One region of the Rhizobium beringeri genome, then DNA from elsewhere that is predicted to be linked to it. Evidence: predicted binding sites of a transcription regulator. Region 1 holds the regulator's gene; each other region holds the start of a gene.
The links. The regulator LexA, encoded in region 1, represses DNA repair genes until DNA is damaged. The targets are predictions, from matches to a motif close to TGTTCNNNNTGTGTTCNG.
Positions count from the first base shown of each region.

Region 2: the regulator LexA is predicted to act here: its motif matches at 3,121-3,138, upstream of ELH03_RS14905 (putative DNA modification/repair radical SAM protein).
Region 3: the regulator LexA is predicted to act here: its motif matches at 3,145-3,162, upstream of ELH03_RS21000 (helicase-related protein).
Region 4: the regulator LexA is predicted to act here: its motif matches at 1,874-1,891, upstream of ELH03_RS14420 (ribonuclease T2 family protein).

Region 1 covers NZ_SILG01000001.1:1,700,020-1,704,371, reverse strand. The annotation lists gene eno (phosphopyruvate hydratase) at 1-133, opposite strand, end outside; gene kdsA (3-deoxy-8-phosphooctulonate synthase) at 379-1,224, opposite strand; gene ELH03_RS08725 (VOC family protein) at 1,221-2,117, opposite strand; gene lexA (transcriptional repressor LexA) at 2,316-3,035, shown strand; gene ELH03_RS08715 (ComEC/Rec2 family competence protein) at 3,016-4,352, opposite strand, start outside.
Region 2 covers NZ_SILG01000001.1:2,943,422-2,947,773, forward strand. The annotation lists gene carB (carbamoyl-phosphate synthase large subunit) at 1-372, shown strand, start outside; gene ELH03_RS14900 (UdgX family uracil-DNA binding protein) at 429-1,883, opposite strand; gene ELH03_RS14905 (putative DNA modification/repair radical SAM protein) at 1,883-3,115, opposite strand; gene greA (transcription elongation factor GreA) at 3,369-3,845, shown strand; gene ELH03_RS14915 (glycosyltransferase family 4 protein) at 3,873-4,352, shown strand, end outside.
Region 3 covers NZ_SILG01000001.1:4,214,082-4,218,433, forward strand. The annotation lists gene ELH03_RS21000 (helicase-related protein) at 1-2,982, opposite strand, end outside; gene ELH03_RS21005 (DUF3309 family protein) at 3,848-4,003, shown strand; gene ELH03_RS21010 (YMGG-like glycine zipper-containing protein) at 4,031-4,288, shown strand.
Region 4 covers NZ_SILG01000001.1:2,845,684-2,850,035, forward strand. The annotation lists gene ettA (energy-dependent translational throttle protein EttA) at 1-1,020, opposite strand, end outside; gene ELH03_RS14420 (ribonuclease T2 family protein) at 1,119-1,859, opposite strand; gene ELH03_RS14425 (alpha/beta fold hydrolase) at 2,018-2,947, shown strand; gene ELH03_RS14430 (DMT family transporter) at 2,981-3,937, shown strand; gene caiB (succinate--glutarate CoA-transferase) at 4,015-4,352, shown strand, end outside.

The DNA of each region.
Region 1 (4,352 bases):
CACCCGTCGAGGCGCCCGAGGGAACGGCCGCGCGGCCCATGCTGCCATCTTCGAGATAGACATCGACTTCGACGGTGGGGTTGCCACGGCTATCGAGAATCTCGCGGGCAATGATATCGGTGATTGCAGTCATGGGTTCTTCCTGCTCGGTGGGTGATAAGTCGGTTCGAAACCTGTCTTAGTCGAAGGCGTGCAAATTACAATGCTGCAATTTCCAGCCTTCGAACCAGCGTTCGGATCTCGCCTAAAGCGCGTCGCGATCTTTCAGATTCGCTTGCCACGCTTTAGGTCTTTGGCTTTCCGCATGTCGTTGTCGCAAAACCGCTGCACACTTTTTCGCGACATGCCTATAGCACGATCATGTCAGGCTGTTGAACGTCAAGCCTTGGCGACCGCATCGAAGGCAAGCAGCTTTTCAAGCAGCCGCGGCATGTCCTTGAGATAGACCATGTTGGGGCCGTCCGAAGGTGCATTGTCGGGGTCCTGGTGGGTTTCGACGAAGACGCCGGCAATACCGGCAGCCACTGCTGCGCGCGCCAGTGTTTCCACGAATTCCCGCTGACCGCCGGAGGAATCGCCCTGCCCGCCCGGCTGCGCCACGGAATGGGTGGCATCGAAGATAACGGGCGCGCCCATAGCCGCCATGATCGGCAGCGAACGCATGTCGGAAACCAGCGTATTATAACCGAAGGAGGCGCCGCGCTCGCACAGCAGCACGTTCGGATTGCCGCTGGCATTGAGCTTCCTCAGGACGTTCTTCATGTCCCAGGGAGCGAGGAACTGGCCCTTCTTGACATTGACGACGCGGCCGGTCTTGGCGGCGGCGATGAGAAGGTCGGTCTGTCGGCAAAGGAAGGCCGGGATCTGCAGGACGTCGACGACCTTTGCCACCTCGGCGCATTGCTCGGCGGTATGAACGTCGGTCAGGACAGGAAAGCCGAATTCCTTCTTGAGGTCGGCAAAGACCTCCATGCCCTTTTCGATTCCGATGCCGCGTTCAGCCGAGAGCGAGGTGCGGTTCGCCTTGTCGAAGGAGCTCTTGTAGACGAGGCCGATGCCGAGCTTTCCGCAAAGCTCTTTCAGCGTACCGGCAACCATAAAGGCGTGGTCGCGGCTCTCCATCTGGCAGGGACCGGCAATCAGCGACAGGCGGCCGGTATTGGAAAAGGTGACCTGGCCTTGGCCTTCGCCGATCTTGACTTCGGAATTCGTCTCAGTGCTCATCGTGTCTCCTCGAAGGCGAAGAGCGTGCCCTGCCCGGGCGCGGGCTTCACCAGAATGCGATTGTTCTTGCGCGTGTATGTCACCCCGTTAGCAGCCAAATGCGCTTCTGTCACGGCAAGATCAGCGACAATGAAGAGGATTGCCCGGCCACGCAGGCCGCGATCGGCGGATGAGCCTGCGATCTCGAAATAGGCTTCCAGCCCTTCCGGCGTCATCAGGCTGATTTTCACGTTCGACGCCGCGACATTGACGCCGAAACCGGTTTTCTCGACTGCCGCTTGCGCCACGGCAAGGCCGACGAAGGCGGCGAAAGCGGCGGCATCAGGCGCGCAGAGCGCGATCTCGGCAATGCCGGTGACGCCATTGGCATGCGTTTCCAGCGCGCCGCGGTCGGCCGGCAGCGGATTGACGCGCTCGACGCTGAAAAGGAAGAGATCGGGCGCGCGCAAGTCGCCGGCAAAGGCCAGCTTGAAACCGGCAATGCTCTCGGAACCGTCCGGCATCGTCATCGGCCGGGTGAACTGCAGCATCTCGCCGGCGCTCGATCCGTTGCCGACGAAGTTCTGATGATCGATGCTGGCATCCTTACTACCGAAGGCAAGCCCCGAAAGTCCCTCCTCGCCGCAGCGGAAGCGGAAGGCCCGGTTGCGGGCGGTGAAGACATTGCCTAGGCGCGCCGATGCCTCGCTCTCCTCGACACTCGCAATCCCCAGCGGTTCCAGATAGGTCTTGTCAGCAAAAAAGACGCAGGCGTTTTCCGTTCCGAAGCGATGGCGTGCATCGGCGGCAACGGTGAAGCCGAGCTTGCCGAGCCTCTCGCGCGCCAGATCGATATTGACGACGGGCAGCACGACATGATCCAGCGGGTGCGGTTTGGCGGAATGCTCGTTCATGATATCCCTCCTGGAAACGGCAAGAGATGTGCGACGGCGCGCCCCTCAATGCAAGAGATGTGTCCCAATCCGGCGAATGAAAATAAAAATCTCAACGAGTTGGCACCAAGTTTTACGGAAATTTAGCTACTTGCGGAACACATATGGAACATATAGTGTCTGTTCTGGATTTGTTTCAATCACGAGGTCACAACGTCGATGCTCACGCGCAAACAACAGGAGCTTCTCCTTTTCATTCATGAGCGCATGAAGGAATCCGGCGTTCCGCCATCTTTCGACGAAATGAAGGATGCCCTGGACCTCGCCTCCAAGTCCGGGATTCACCGGCTGATTACGGCGCTCGAGGAACGTGGCTTCATTCGCCGCCTACCGAATCGCGCCCGCGCGCTCGAGGTCATCAAGCTTCCGGAAGCCTACAGCCCCAGCATTCAGCCCCGGCGCGGCTTTTCGCCGAGCGTCATCGAGGGCAGCCTTGGCAAGCCGCAGCCGGTCGCTAATCCTGCTCCCGCAAAACCCGTCGCCGACAACGGCAACTCGGTCTCCGTGCCGGTCATGGGCCGTATCGCCGCCGGCGTTCCGATCTCGGCGATCCAGAACAACACCCACGACATCGTCGTTCCTGCCGACATGCTCGGTTCCGGTGAACATTATGCGCTGGAGGTCAAAGGCGATTCGATGATCGACGCCGGCATTTTCGACGGCGACACCGTGATCATTCGCAACGGCAGCACCGCAAGCCCTGGCGACATCGTCGTTGCTCTCGTCGACGACGAGGAAGCGACACTCAAGCGCTTCCGCCGCAAGGGCGCCTCGATCGCACTGGAAGCGGCCAACCCGGCCTACGAGACCCGGATTTTCGGGCCGGATCGCGTCAAGGTTCAGGGCAAGCTCGTCGGCCTCATTCGCCGCTATCACTGACATCAGGCAGTCCGGATTCGGCAAAACTGTTGCTGCGCCAATCATAGGCGCGATGCCGCATCCACGGCCGCGACAATGCATCGAATGCGGTTGCGACCTCCAGGCCGGCGTCGGCGAAGCGCAACTCGACGGAACCGGTCCTGCGCAGCGTTTCGCCGGTGAAGAGCGTCGCCCCTGAGCGGCAGCTGTTGAAGCGCAGTCGGACCGACGTCACGACGATATCGGCCGCATCGCATGCCGGACCGAGATAGGCGGCGTTATCGATGACAGCAACCACATGACCATTGCCAAGCCTTGATGTGCACCAGGCCTTCTTGACGCAGGAAAAGCGGTTTGCTTCACCACCAGCTGCAGCCGCCCGCATCGCCGACCTTGCTTCGTTCTGCTGATCGCGGGAAAGCCTGACGCGGCGGTCTTCTCCCTCCGGCGGGATAGCAGGACCCTCCAGCATCTTCGGCGGGTGATGCGTCGGCAGGACCAGCGCTCTCTGCCACTGGTCGAAGATGAAATCCGGCGGTCTTTCACGGTTGGACGCCATGGCCGCCGCCTCGACGATTGCGACGAGACCACCATCCTCCGAAATCACCAGATCCGGCGGCCGGGGAGCCGGCAGAAGCAGCAGGATGAGCGTCGAGACCACGATGATCGATGTGCCGATATGGCGCAGCCGGGTGCGGAGCAGCGTCAGCAGCAGAAAGCCTGCGACGGCTATCGCGAAATACCAGGCGGGCAAGCGGCCGATGCCGATATCGCCACCCCAGCCGGACACCGTCTTTGCGACAGCGATCACCAGATCGAGGCCGAATCCGACGACCTTCCAAGGCAAAACGTCCAGACCGAAAGGCATGAGCAGCATCGCCAGCAGGCCAGCCGGCATGATGATGAAGGAGATGATCGGCATCGTCGCGAGGTTTGCCGGCAGGCCGTAGGCGGTCAGGCGATGAAAATGCTCGATGGAAAACAGCGCGGTGGAAAAGCCGCCGATCAGCGAGGTCAGAAAGACGCCGCCGAAGAAACCCGCAACCGTAACGATGGGCCGAAACACCGGCAGCTTCAGGAAGGCGTTTTCGCGGACGCGCCGGTCCTTCCACAGCTGATAGCCCGATACCAGCGCCAAGGTCGCGGCAAAGGACATCTGGAAGCTCGGACCCAAGACCTCGGACGGTGAAATGGCGAGGATGACAAGCGCAGAGAGAGCGACATTGCGCAGGCTGATCGACGGCCGGTCGAAGAAGACGGCAATCAACATGATGGCCATCATGATGAATGCGCGTTCGGCCGAGACCGCAAAGCCGGAAATCAGGAAATAGGCGGTGA
Region 2 (4,352 bases), 1.2 Mb from region 1:
CGCGACGCGGACAAGCCGCGCGTGCTGCCGGCGATCCGCATCCTCGTCGAGCAGGGCTTCAAAGTGCTGGCGACCGGCGGCACTGCCCGCTTCCTTGGCGAAAACGGCATCACCGCCACCAAGATCAACAAGGTGCTCGAAGGCCGTCCGCACATCGAGGACGCGATCCGCAACCGCCAGGTCCAGCTCGTCATCAACACCACCGATGGCAACAAGGCGATCTCGGACTCCAAGTCGCTGCGCCGTGCGACGCTGATGCAGAAGGTGCCCTACTATACGACGATGGCAGGCGCAGAGGCCGCCGCCCAGGCGATCAAGGCGCTGAAAGCCGGCAATCTGGAAGTGCGGCCGCTGCAGAGCTATTTCGCCTGAGATACGGAACGCCATCGCTCGCTGAGCGGTGGCGCCAGCCTTGCCATTGAATCCGTTTATGCAGCTGCCAGCATAAGGCGCTGAATTGTTGCCATATCTTCGCGAAATCGTGACAGTTCCTCCGCTTTCAGCCGCTCGTCTGGAATACGCAGCAGATAGGATGGATGCACGGTCACAAAGAGCGTTCGCCTCTCGTCGATCGCGATCGCTTTCCCCCTGACATCCTGCAGCCGCTGTTTCGTATCGGTCAGCGCCGAAAGCGCCGTCGCCCCCATCGCAACGACCAGCTTCGGCTTGATCAGCGCCATCTCCAGATTGAGCCACCAGCGGCAATGCTTCACCTCGCCCATATTGGGCTTCTGATGGATGCGACGCTTGCCGCGCGGCTCATATTTGAAATGTTTGACGGCATTGGTGACGTAAAGCAGTGAGCGATCGATGCCCGCTTCAGTGATCACTTGGTCGAGGAGCCTGCCGGCGGGACCGACGAAGGGGCGCCCTGATATATCCTCCTGGTCGCCCGGCTGCTCGCCGACGAACATCACCTCGGCATCACGCGGCCCCTCCCCGAATACGGTTTGCGTCGCCTTCGCATGAAGCGGACAACGGGTGCAGGCGGCAGCTTCCGCGCGCAGCGCTTCCAGCGTGCCCGCCGGCGCTTCGGGCTCGGCAGGAATAGTGCGCGCGGCTTCCTGCAGGCGATCGTGAAAGGGCAACGACTGGGTCGCCTCTCGTGCGGCCATGGCCCGCACCTTGCTCTCCGCCGATGCGATCAGCCCAGGGATGAGATCGGCTTCCGGCAGGTTCTTCCAGTATTTTTTCGGCATCTCCGCCTGCATCGCCTTCAGCTTCAACCGCGCCGGATTGAAAATGCTGGCGTAGTAGGTGCGCCAAAGTTCATCGGCAGCATCGGTGAGATTGGGTTTTTCGCATGGCTCGTCGCTCATCGTCAGCCGCTCGCCGTCCCAGGCGGCCGAACCCTTAGGCGTGGCGATCAGCCAGTCCATATCGGTGAAGCGCCGTTGGAAGAAAGGCGCTGTGCGCCTGACGATATGGTGATCCGGCTCGAACCAGGCGAAGAATTTTCGACGGTCGGCCGATACCGCACCAACCTCCTTGAAGCGGACGAAGGCCATCATCTTGTGCGCGTCGCGTCGAACGTTTTTCGCCATCAGCCTGGCACGGGCGACGTCCTCGTCGGAAGCCACTTCAAGCAGTTGCCGGTCCAGTTGCAGCCGCCAGAGCAGACGGTAAAGCAGAGAAAAGCGCGCCGGGTCGGAATGGCAGAGAACTGTCTGCGCGAGCTCGATGAAGGCGGGCGGCACCGTCATCGGCTTGCGTGCCATGACAGGCGCCGGCGGCATGGCGTCGCGTTGAAACGCAAGGTCCGCCTCCGCGCCTTTTTCGCACCAATCGATCTCTTCCGGCAGGATGCCCGCGGCCGCGAAAGCGCGCGCGGCATCACGCCATTCGGCAAGCTCCCCGCGTCCTGCAAGCACGACCCGGCGCATCACAGCAACGACAATTGTTCGGGTTGCGGTTCGAACATGGCGCGAAGGTCGGGGCGCTCGATCAATCGGCGCGGCGACCAGCCTTCCGCCGAGATGAAGGACTGAACCTTCTTGATCGAAATGCCGAGCCGCGAAAGATCGTCCAGCCGCAACCGGCGAAAACGTCGGGCCGAAACGATCGCTTTGACTGTCTTTGTGCCGAGACCGGGCACGCGCAGCAACCGTTCACGCTCGGCCTTGTTGATATCGACGGGAAATTCGCCCCGGTTGGCGAGCGCCCAGGCAAGTTTGGGGTCGAGGGTGAGATCAAGCATGCCGCCCGCCTGGTTCGCGGTGATCTCGTCGATGCCAAAACCGTAGAATCGGTAGAGCCAATCGGCCTGATAGAGCCGGTGCTCGCGCATCAGCGGCGGCTTGATCAGGGGCAGATTTTTCGACGAGTCCGGGATCGGGCTGAAGGCGGAATAATAGACGCGCTTCAGGCCGTAGCTGCTGTAAAGCCGGCCGCTGGTCGCAAGGATCGTCGCATCGTTCGCGCCATCGGCGCCGACGATCATTTGCGTACTCTGGCCGGCCGGTACGAAACGCTGACGCTTCTTCGTCCGCAGCGTCGGTTCGCCGGCGGCCTCGATCTTCAGCCTCAGATCTCCCATCGATCGCCGGATATTGGCAGGCTTCTTTTCCGGCGCGAAGCGGGTGATGCCGTGATCCGTCGGCAACTCGATGTTGAGCGACAGCCTGTCGGCATGAAGCCCCGCCTCCTCGATCAGACGCGGCGACGCCTCGGGGATCGATTTCAGATGGATATAGCCGCGGAAATTATGGGTCACACGCAGTTCGCGGACGATGCGGACCATCTCTTCCATCGTGTAATCGGACGAACGAATGATGCCGGAGGAAAGGAACAGGCCTTCGATATAGTTGCGGCGGTAGAATTCCAGCGTCAGCCAGATGACCTCTTCGGGCGTAAAGCGCGCCCGTTCGACATTGCTCGACGAACGATTGACGCAATAGGCGCAGTCGTAGATGCAGAAATTGGTCAGCAGTATTTTCAGAAGCGAAATGCACCGCCCGTCCGGGGCATAGGCATGACAGATGCCGGATCCCTCTGTCGAACCGAGCCCGCCACTTGCCCGGGAATCACGTTTGACCGTGCCGCTGGAAGCGCAGGAAGCGTCATATTTCGCAGCATCGGAAAGGATGGCCAAGCGTTCTGTGAGCGACTTCTTCATTAGTATGTTCACTATATGTTCTTGTATGCAAAGTCAATCAGGACGATCCGATTTCTGCCCATTTTCAAGGCGCACCACCGGATATCGGGGCGGGCCGCGTTTCCTTTATGCGAATTTTCTGGAAATCGGCCTTGGCGATCTGCTATAAGCGTCCGACTAAGATTGTGGCACGGTTCCGAAGCTCCCCTTCGGGACCTGTTTTCTTTTGTGTTCGCCGCTGATTGTGTGGATACGAGGATTGAAGGACAGAAAAATGGTTGAAAAGGTACCGATGACACCGGGCGGTTTCGTCAAGCTGCAGGAAGAGCTGCGCTGGCGTCAGCAGGAGGAGCGCCCCCGAATCATCGAGGCGATCGCCGAAGCCCGTGCCCATGGCGACCTTTCCGAAAACGCCGAATACCACGCCGCCAAGGAAGCCCAGAGCCACAATGAAGGCCGCATCAGCGAGCTGGAAGACCTGACGGCGCGCGCCGAGGTCATCGACCTCACCAAGATGTCGGGCGACAAGATCAAGTTCGGCGCCAAGGTGAAACTCATCGACGAGGACACCGAGGAAGAAAAGACCTACCAGATCGTCGGCGACCAGGAAGCCGACGTCAAGGCTGGCCGCATCTCCATCTCCTCGCCAATCGCCCGTGCGCTGATCGGCAAGGAAGTCGGCGATTCCATCGAGGTCAACGCGCCGGGCGGCTCCAAGGCCTACGAAATCCTCCAGGTTTCCTGGGGCTGATCGCCCGCCAGCCGCGAGACCCCTCCCTTGCCCGATATCCGTGACGTCGAGATCATTGCGCCCAATTTCAAGCGCCGGCTCTCCGGCGTCACGTCGACGATCGTCCAGCTCATCCCATGCCAGATCCGGCTCGGCATCAAGATCGCGACACTCGGCCCCGGCCTGCCGGAGGACCTGCCGAAACTTAAGTGGCGGCAGCTCCTTGGCCTCTGGCGCCCGCCGGCGCGCCGGCGCCGGCGTGTCTGGCACGCGCGCCGCAACAATGAGATGGCCTTCGGCATCCTGCTTCGCCATCTCGCGCGCATCCCGCTGAAGCTTCTCTTCACCTCGGCCGCGCAACGCCGCCACACCGCCTATACGAAATGGCTGATCCGCCGCATGGACGCCGTCATCGCGACCAGCGACCGTTCCGGCTCGTTCCTCGATGTGCCGCACACGGTCATCCAGCACGGCGTCGACCTTGCCCTCTTCCATCCGCCGGAAACCGCAGAGGACGGCATCGCCGCC
Region 3 (4,352 bases), 2.5 Mb from region 1:
GTTGTTGTCACGGCCGTCGCCACCGCGATTGCCCTCGCCACCTTCACCACCACCGGGCCGGCGATTGCGATCGCCACGTTCCTGGTTCTGACCGCGCTGCTCGCCCTGGCCGCCACGGCGTTCGCCATGCCCGCCGCGCGCCTGGCGCTGATTGTCGTTGCGGCCGCCGAGACGCCACAGAAGAACCGGCTTCGGTTCCACCGGCTCGCCGGCTTCCTCGGGAGCAGATACTGCTTCCCCAGCAGCAGGTGCTGCTTCCTCGGGAGCGGACACCGCTTCACCAGACGCTTCCACCGGAGCCGATGTCTCGATCGCTTCGACCGGAACGGGGGTTTGGACCGCTTCGGCTACGGGCGCGTCAGCAACCGCCGGAGCCGCCTCGGTTGCAGGCGCTTCGGCAGCAATCTCTTCCGCCGCACCGTCGGCATCGTCGTGGTCAGCCTTTTCGGCTGTCTCTTCCGCAGGCGTTTCCGCAGTGGCAGCAGGCACTGAGGCCGCATCCTGCGTCGCAAGATGTACTGATGCCTCTTCCGCCTTCACGGCATCGGCGCGATAGCCGAGACCCTTGAGGATTTCTTCCATGTCCTCGAGCGTCGCACCGAGGATCGACAGCATCGCCGTCGTCGTCGTAAAGCGGCGGCCGTCATAGGCGCCCTCCGGACGGTTGTTTTGACCGGGCTTCCATTGCAGCAGCGGCCGGATGATATCGGCAAGCCGTTCCAGAATGTCGATGCGCACAGCACGCTTGCCGAGGAAACGGAAGCCGGCGAGCTTGTAGAACATCCGCTCGAAGCTCGGATCGGTGACGACGGAGGTGCGGCCGGCGGCAAGCACCGGAATGAGATCGCCATAGCCCGCCTTGTCGAGACCGTCATTCTTCAGCGCCCAGAGCAGCGTGATGAGCTCGGCCGGGGCCGGCTTCAGAAGCGCCGGAACGAAGATATGATAGGCGCCGAAACGCACGCCGTAGCGGCGCATGGAGGCACGGGCCTCCTGGTCCAGCGACTTCACCTCCTCGGTCACGTCGCGACGGAAGAGCACTCCGAGATTCTCGACGAGCTGGAAGGCAAGCCCCTTGGCGAGGCCCTGCAGGTCCTCGGCGCGCGACAGATCATCGAGCGGCTTCAGCACCGTGCTGATATGATGATTGACGAAGCGCTCGATGCGGGCGGCGACGTGATCACGGGCATTGCCCGTCAGTTGTTCGTCGGCCAGCAGGATCACGCGCGGACGCATGATGTGATCGCTGCCCGAAAGCCGCGCCACCGGGTCGCCCAGCCAACGGATCAAACCATCCGAACCGATCACCAAATCGCTGTTGCCGGCGGCATGCATCCGGGCCGCGCGGGCTTCGAACTCGAGCCCGAGCGCCTTCTGCGACGCAGCCTGAACCGCCTTGGCATCCGGTCCGTCCGTTCCCGCCACCGGCGTGAAACGGAATCCGCTCAACTGCCCTACATGATGTCCTTCAACGAAGACATCGCCATTCACACTGATTTCAGCTTCCAGCATCGCATTCTCTCTCAGGCGCTTCATGAGCACAGATGTCCTGCGATCAACAAAGCGTTTCGTCAACCTTTCATGTAACGCGTCGGACAATCGATCTTCGATTTCCCGCGTCTTTTCCTGCCAGTGTGTCGGATCGGCAAGCCAACCGGGCCGATTCGAAACGTAGGTCCAGGTCCTTATCTGCGCGATTCGCGCCGAAAGCGTGTCAATTTCCCCATCTGTTCGATCGGAGCGATGAACCTGCTCCGCAAGAAACTGCTCATTCACCGTGCCATAGCGGACGAGATCGGAAAAGAGGGTCGCGATAAGATCGGCATGTTGTGCTGGGGTGATACGCCGATAGTCGGGAAGCGCGCAAGCCTCCCAGAGTTTTTCGACGCGCGCCGGCCTGTCGGCGAGATCGATGACCTCGGGATAGCGCGAAAGCTGTTCCAACGCCTGCTGGTCGACCGCAGGCAGCGCCCGCGTCAGCCCCGGTACGCGCGGTCCCACCTCAAGGCTGGCACGCAGCGATGCGATTGAGGAGAAGTCCATCTCCGTCGTCCGCCACTGCAAAACCTTGACGTTGTCGAACTCGTGCCCCTCGATGCGCTGCACCAGCTCATCGTCGAAGGGCGAGACCTGTCCGGTGACGCCGAAGGTCCCGTCTCGCACGTGCCGCCCGGCGCGCCCGGCGACCTGGCCGAGTTCGCCTGGATTGAGATTGCGGAACTGGTAACCGTCGAACTTCCGGTCCTGGGCAAAGGCAACGTGATCGACATCGAGGTTGAGGCCCATGCCGATCGCATCGGTCGCCACCAGATATTCGACGTCGCCTGCCTGATAGAGCGCCACCTGCGCATTGCGGGTACGCGGGCTGAGCGCGCCAAGCACGACCGCCGCGCCGCCGCGCTGCCGGCGGATGAGCTCGGCGATGGCATAGACCTCGTCGGCGGAGAAGGCGACGATGGCCGAACGCTGCGGCAGCCGGGTGATCTTCTTCTGCCCGGCATAGAAAAGATGCGAAAGCCGCGGCCGCTCGACGATATTGATGCCGGGCAGGAGCTGCAGCAGGATCGGCCGCATCGTCGCAGCACCGAGCAGCAGCGTTTCCTCGCGACCGCGAAGATGCAGGATGCGGTCGGTAAAGATATGGCCGCGCTCGAGATCGCCGGCGAGCTGCACCTCGTCAATCGCGACGAAGGCGGCCTTGGTCTCGCGCGGCATCGCTTCGACGGTGCAGACGGAAAAACGCGCATTGGGCGGCGAAATCTTTTCCTCGCCGGTGACCAGCGCCACATTCTGCGCGCCGACCTTCTCCACCACCCGCGTATAGACCTCGCGCGCCAGCAGCCGGAGCGGCAGGCCAATCACGCCCGTCCCGTGCGCGACCATGCGCTCGATGGCATAATGGGTCTTGCCGGTATTGGTCGGCCCGAGCACCGCGGTCACACCGCGCCCACTCAGAATCATCGGCTGCGAAGTCAGAGTCATGAGTCCATGCAAATGAGGCGGGTGGCCCCAGGAAAATCTCGGCTCCTCGATGGAAGCCAGAGAACACATGGACAGCTGCCGCCGCAAACGCAAGGGCAGATTTCAAAATGCCTCGGAGATTACGACCTTTGCGAGTCCCGTGGAACGCCCGAATTTCCGATTCGGAACAGCGTGAGAACGAATCAGCGACGAATCGGTGACTCCAGCTGATTCAGCTTTTGTTCACGGCTAAGTATTGATTTTGAATCACTTTTTCCCACTAGATGCTGAATCATGAGACTCTCTCTTGTTCGTATTTTCGCCATCGTGAGTGACCGATTCCCACCCGATCTTGAACAGGCGAAAATCCGCCCGAAATTAACCTCTCGACCAAAGCCGGAACGAATCGGACACGAATCGATGACTCCGCCGTTTTCGCCTTTCGTTCACGGCCACATCTGGTAGCGGCTTCGGGTCCGGGCGCTAGATGCGGATCGGCGGCAGGGGCCTTCGTTCCACCTCGTCGCGCCGGCATTAATCTTTCGGGAGCCGGATTCAGATCGCGTTAAACTGCGGCAGCCGATACGGGTGCCGAGCGCAGGCGCTGATCAAAGAGGGAACGAATCGCTGACGAATCGGCGACATCACGATTTTCCCGCTTTGTTCACCGCAACATATTGTATTTAAAAGGGTTTTTAACCATACGGGTGATTTCCCGGAATGGTCGAATTCGACCGATGCTGCCGACCGTTTGTGAAAGCGGCCATGCTCCTCAGAAAACCGCAAACAAGGTTTCGTCACATTTCGAGAGCTTAGCCGGGAACAAAAATCGCCAATAAGTGTTTCTGGTCCATTCGAATTGCAGATGAAATGAAGGGAACACACCATGCTCGGCACGATACTTCTTATTATCCTTATTCTGCTTCTGATCGGAGCCCTGCCGAATTGGGGTTACAGCCGTGGCTGGGGCTATGGACCTTCTGGCGGTTTGGGGCTAGTTCTCGTCATTATCATTATCCTTGTACTCATGGGCCGCGTCTAAAGGCCTACTAACCTGGGGAGTTACGACATGATGAAGAAGATTGTTCTTATTGGTGCGCTCGTCGGCGCTTTGGCATCCTGCACAGCGACCGAGCAAGGTACGGCGATCGGCGCCGGCACCGGTGCGGTGATCGGCGGTGTCGTCACCAACAGCTGGGGCGGCGCAGCCGTCGGCGCCGTTGCCGGCGGTTTGACCGGTGCCCTCATCGGCCATTCGGTCGAACGCCGCGGCTACTGCGTCTATCGCGACCGCTACGGCCGCCGCTACGAGGCTCGTTGCCGCTAATCGGCAAAAGCATATCGGACTCCCAACGGGCGCTTCGGCGCCCGTTTTCTTTGCCGGTCCCATC
Region 4 (4,352 bases), 1.1 Mb from region 1:
CAGCTTGATCGACAGATCGTTGATCAGCGTGCGGCCCTCGAAGCCCTTGGTGATGCCGTCCATCTCGATGACCACCTGGCCGAGGCGCTCGCTGACCGGGATGATGATCTGCGCGTCGCCGGGACGCTGCTTTTCGGCGGCATCCACCAGTTGCTCGTAGGACTTGATGCGCGCCTTGGATTTGGCCTGACGGGCCTTCGGGCTGGACGCGATCCATTCCTGTTCGCGGCTGATCGCCTTCTGGCGCGATGCGTCTTCGCGGCTTTCCTGCAGCATGCGCTTGGCTTTCGCCTGCAGGTAGGCCGAGTAGTTGCCCTCATAAGGAATGCCACGGCCGCGGTCGAGTTCGAGGATCCATCCGGTGACGTTGTCCAGGAAGTAGCGATCGTGGGTGATCATCATCACGGCGCCCGGATAGTCGCGCAGATGCTTTTCGAGCCAGGCGATGGTTTCGGCGTCCAGGTGGTTGGTCGGTTCGTCGAGCAGCAGCAGATCCGGCTGGGAAAGCAGCAGGCGGCAGAGCGCGACACGGCGACGCTCACCACCGGAAAGGCTGGTGACTTCAGCGTCGCGCGGCGGGCAACGCAGCGCTTCCATCGCCATCTCGACCTGGCTTTCCAGATCCCAGAGGTTCTGGCTGTCGATGACGTCCTGAAGCTTGGCGCCCTCTTCCGCCGTCTCATCGGAATAGTTCATCATCAATTCGTTGTAACGATCGAGGACAGCCGTCTTCGAGGCAACACCTTCCATGACGTTCTCGAACACCGTCTTGTTGGGATCGAGATGCGGCTCCTGCTCCAGATAGCCAACCGTCGCACCTTCGGCGAGCCAGGCTTCGCCGGTATACTCCTTGTCCTGGCCCGCGATAATGCGCAGTACGGTGGATTTACCCGCTCCGTTCGGACCGAGGATACCGATCTTGGCATCCGGGTAGAACGAAAGGTGGATATTCTCCAGGATCTTCTTGTTGCCATAGGCCTTGTTGAGGCCGGACATATGATAGATGAACTGACGTGCCATGCTGCGCTGCTCCGGGCGGGAAACTTTGATTGTGCCGCTATGTAGGCGAAACAGCGCCTCCGGGCAACGCCGAAACCCGGTTTACTCAGGATTTCCGGTCAAAAGCCCGCAGCGTCGACGACGCCTTCGTCGCAGCCGAACGACGTTTTTCCCGCACCCTGGATCAGATCGGCAAGCCCGGCACTTTTCGCCGATGCCGCTCCGGCGGCTTCCGAAAGCCCGATCGTCAGCTCGCTGATCATCCTGATATTGCCGGCCCGCCGGCAGCTCATCTTGACACGATCGCCGGCACCCGGCCCGAAGCTCTTGTCAAAAGCCGCCTTGATCGCTTCGGCCTTGACCGGCTTGCCGATATTGGCAGCGAAGAGATCGCGCACGGCCGACGCGTTGAGTGCGCCTACAAGATGCACACCAACGCCGAAATAGTCGTCGGCGCTCATCTTCGTGCAGGCGCCATGCTTTACCCATTCATGCCGTTCCAGGCCGGATTGCGTGCCGGGCATCGCCTTTGCCAGCGCCGTCTTCGTCTCGTCCGAAAGCGTGACCTCCGGCAGCTTGTTCCAGTCGCCGTCCTTGTCGGCGGCCTTCTGATCGGCGCTCACGCCGCAATAATCCTGCCGCATTGGCCAAAGCCCGTGCAACGAAAAGTTCGTCGCGTCATGGCGCTCCGTGGCCTGCGTAGCGCATTCAGCCTTCTTCTGGTTTGTCTGGCAAAAAGCCGGCTGCCAGCTCGCCGCCAGAATGAAGCGGGTGCGCCCGCCGGCCTCCTGCGCCACGGCGGCGCCGGCAATAACCATCGACACAGCGAACGACAAGGTACGCAACTGCATGCTGCTCATTTCAACCCCCAAAAAAGAACAATACAGGAACAAATAAGCATGAAGATTGAAAGGCCGCAACCCTGAATCGCAACAAGGCCGCAATTTGTTATCGGATAATCAAACGCCGATGTTGCAATTACCCGGCGATCTGGTCTGTTGCCGCCGGGAGGACCCACATGTTTTCTGAAACGCAAAGGCTCGTCGTACCTGGGGCGTCGCTGGCCTATCACCATGCCAAGGCCGAAGCTGCGGTCCGCGGCATCCTATTGATATCGCATGGCTTGGCCGAACATTCGAAACGATACCGCTCCTTTGCCGAGGCGATGGCAGAGCACGGCTATCACGTCTATGCCCACGATCATCGCGGCCACGGCGAGACGACGGCACCCGATGCGCCGATCGGCCGCTTTGCCCGGCGCGGTGGGGTCGAAAGGGTGATCGGCGACGTCATCGCCATGCGCGGCCATGCGGCCTCCCGCCATCCCGGCCTGCCGGTGATCCTCTTCGGCCATTCGATGGGCGGCCTCATCGCCCTCAATGCAGCCGTCACCGCTCCGGCCGACTTCGATGCTGTCGCCATCTGGAATTCGAATTTCGCCGTCGGCCTTGCCGGCCGAACCGCCCAGTCGATGCTGCTTGCCGAGCGCATGCTGAAGGGCTCCGACGTGCCGAGCGGCCTGTTGCCGAAGCTCACCTTCGGCACCTGGGGCAAATCCATTGCCGGCCGCCGCACCGAGTTCGATTGGCTGTCGCGTCGTCCTGATGAAGTCGACAAGTATGTCGCCGATCCACTCTGCGGCTTCGACGCCTCGGTCTCTCTCTGGCTCGATCTGTTCGAACTGACCTTCCGCGCGCCGCGGAAAATCCATCTCGACCGGCTGCCGCGGGATATGCCGATCCATCTCGTCGGCGGTGGAGAGGACCCGGCGACGGAGCGGGGAAAAGCCGTGCGCTGGCTGTCAAACCATTTGAAAGGCCGGGGCTTCTCCCGTATCAGCACTCAGATATATCAGGACATGCGACACGAAACGCTGAACGAGACCGGCGCGGATGCGGCGATCGCAGCCTTCGCCGACTGGTGCGACAAGGCGATCGCAAGATCCTGAGCGACCAATATCCTGAGTGACAGGGATTTCATCATGAACAGCACCTCCGCCCGCCCCGTTTCGTCCGCCTCCGACGTGACGATGGGGCTTGTGTTGATGGTTCTTTCGGTGATGGTCTCGCCGCTCATCGATATTTTTGCCAAGCTTGCGATCACGACCGTGCCATCCGGGGAGATCACCGCCGGCCGTTTCATCGTCCAGGCGCTCTGCATGCTGCCACTCGTGATATGGCGGCGCAGCTTCACCGATTTCTCCTGGCGACAGAGCCTGTTCCATGCCATCCGCGGCGCGATCATCACCGTCTCGATGATCTCCTTCGTCACGACGTTGAAATATATGGCGGTCGCCGACGCGATCGCGATCTTCTTCGTCGAGCCGATCATGGTGACGATCCTCGGTGGCATCTTCCTGAAGGAGACAATTGGCTGGCGGCGTTATACCGCCTGCGGCGTCGGCTTCTTCGGGGCGATGCTGATCATCCAACCGAGTTTCGAAGAGGTCGGCTACATCGCGCTTCTGCCTGTCGTCAGCGCGCTCTGCATCGCGATCTTCGTGCTGATGACCCGCGCCCTTTCGCGCAGGGAAGACCCCTGGTCGATGCAGTTCCAGATGAGCATCTGGGGCCTGCTCTTCTGTGTCCTCCTGCTTTTCCTGGGTCAGGGAACCGGCTCCGACCTCTTCGATCCGGTCATGCCGGAAGGCCGCGCCTGGTTCTATGTCGCCGGCGTCGGCGCCATGGCCGCAATCACCGGCATCCTCGGCGTCTACGCCTATCGCGCAGCACCGGCCTCGACGCTGGCGCCGCTGCAATATTTCGAGATCGTTTCGGCGACAATCTTCGCCTGGCTGGTCTTCGGCGACTTTCCGGATGCGGTCAAATGGCTCGGCATTGTCATCATCGTGGCATCGGGCTTCTACATCCTCTGGCGCGAGCGCCGCTTTGCTTCAAAGCCTGTATCCGATACATCTGAGGTGACGCTGGCACCTTAAAACTAGAATGCGAGCATAATGTCATCCGAAAACCGCTCACACTTTTCGGCATCATGCTCTGAACCTGCCGGAGGAACATGACGGAGACCGTGACGAAAAAGCCGCCGCTTGCCGGTATCCGGGTGATCGAGCTTGCCCGCGTGCTCGCCGGCCCCTGGGCGGGACAGATGCTCGCCGATCTCGGCGCCGACGTCATCAAGGTCGAAAATCCCGACGGCGGCGACGATACGCGCCAATGGGGCCCACCCTTCGTCGGGGGCGCCGACGGCGAGAATCTCTCGGCCGCCTATTACCACGCCGCCAATCGCGGCAAGCGCTCCGTCACTGCCGATCTGAAGAGCGCCGAAGGCCAGGATCTCGTCCGCCGCCTCGTCTCCACCGCCGATGTGGTCATCGAGAATTTCAAGCTCGGCGG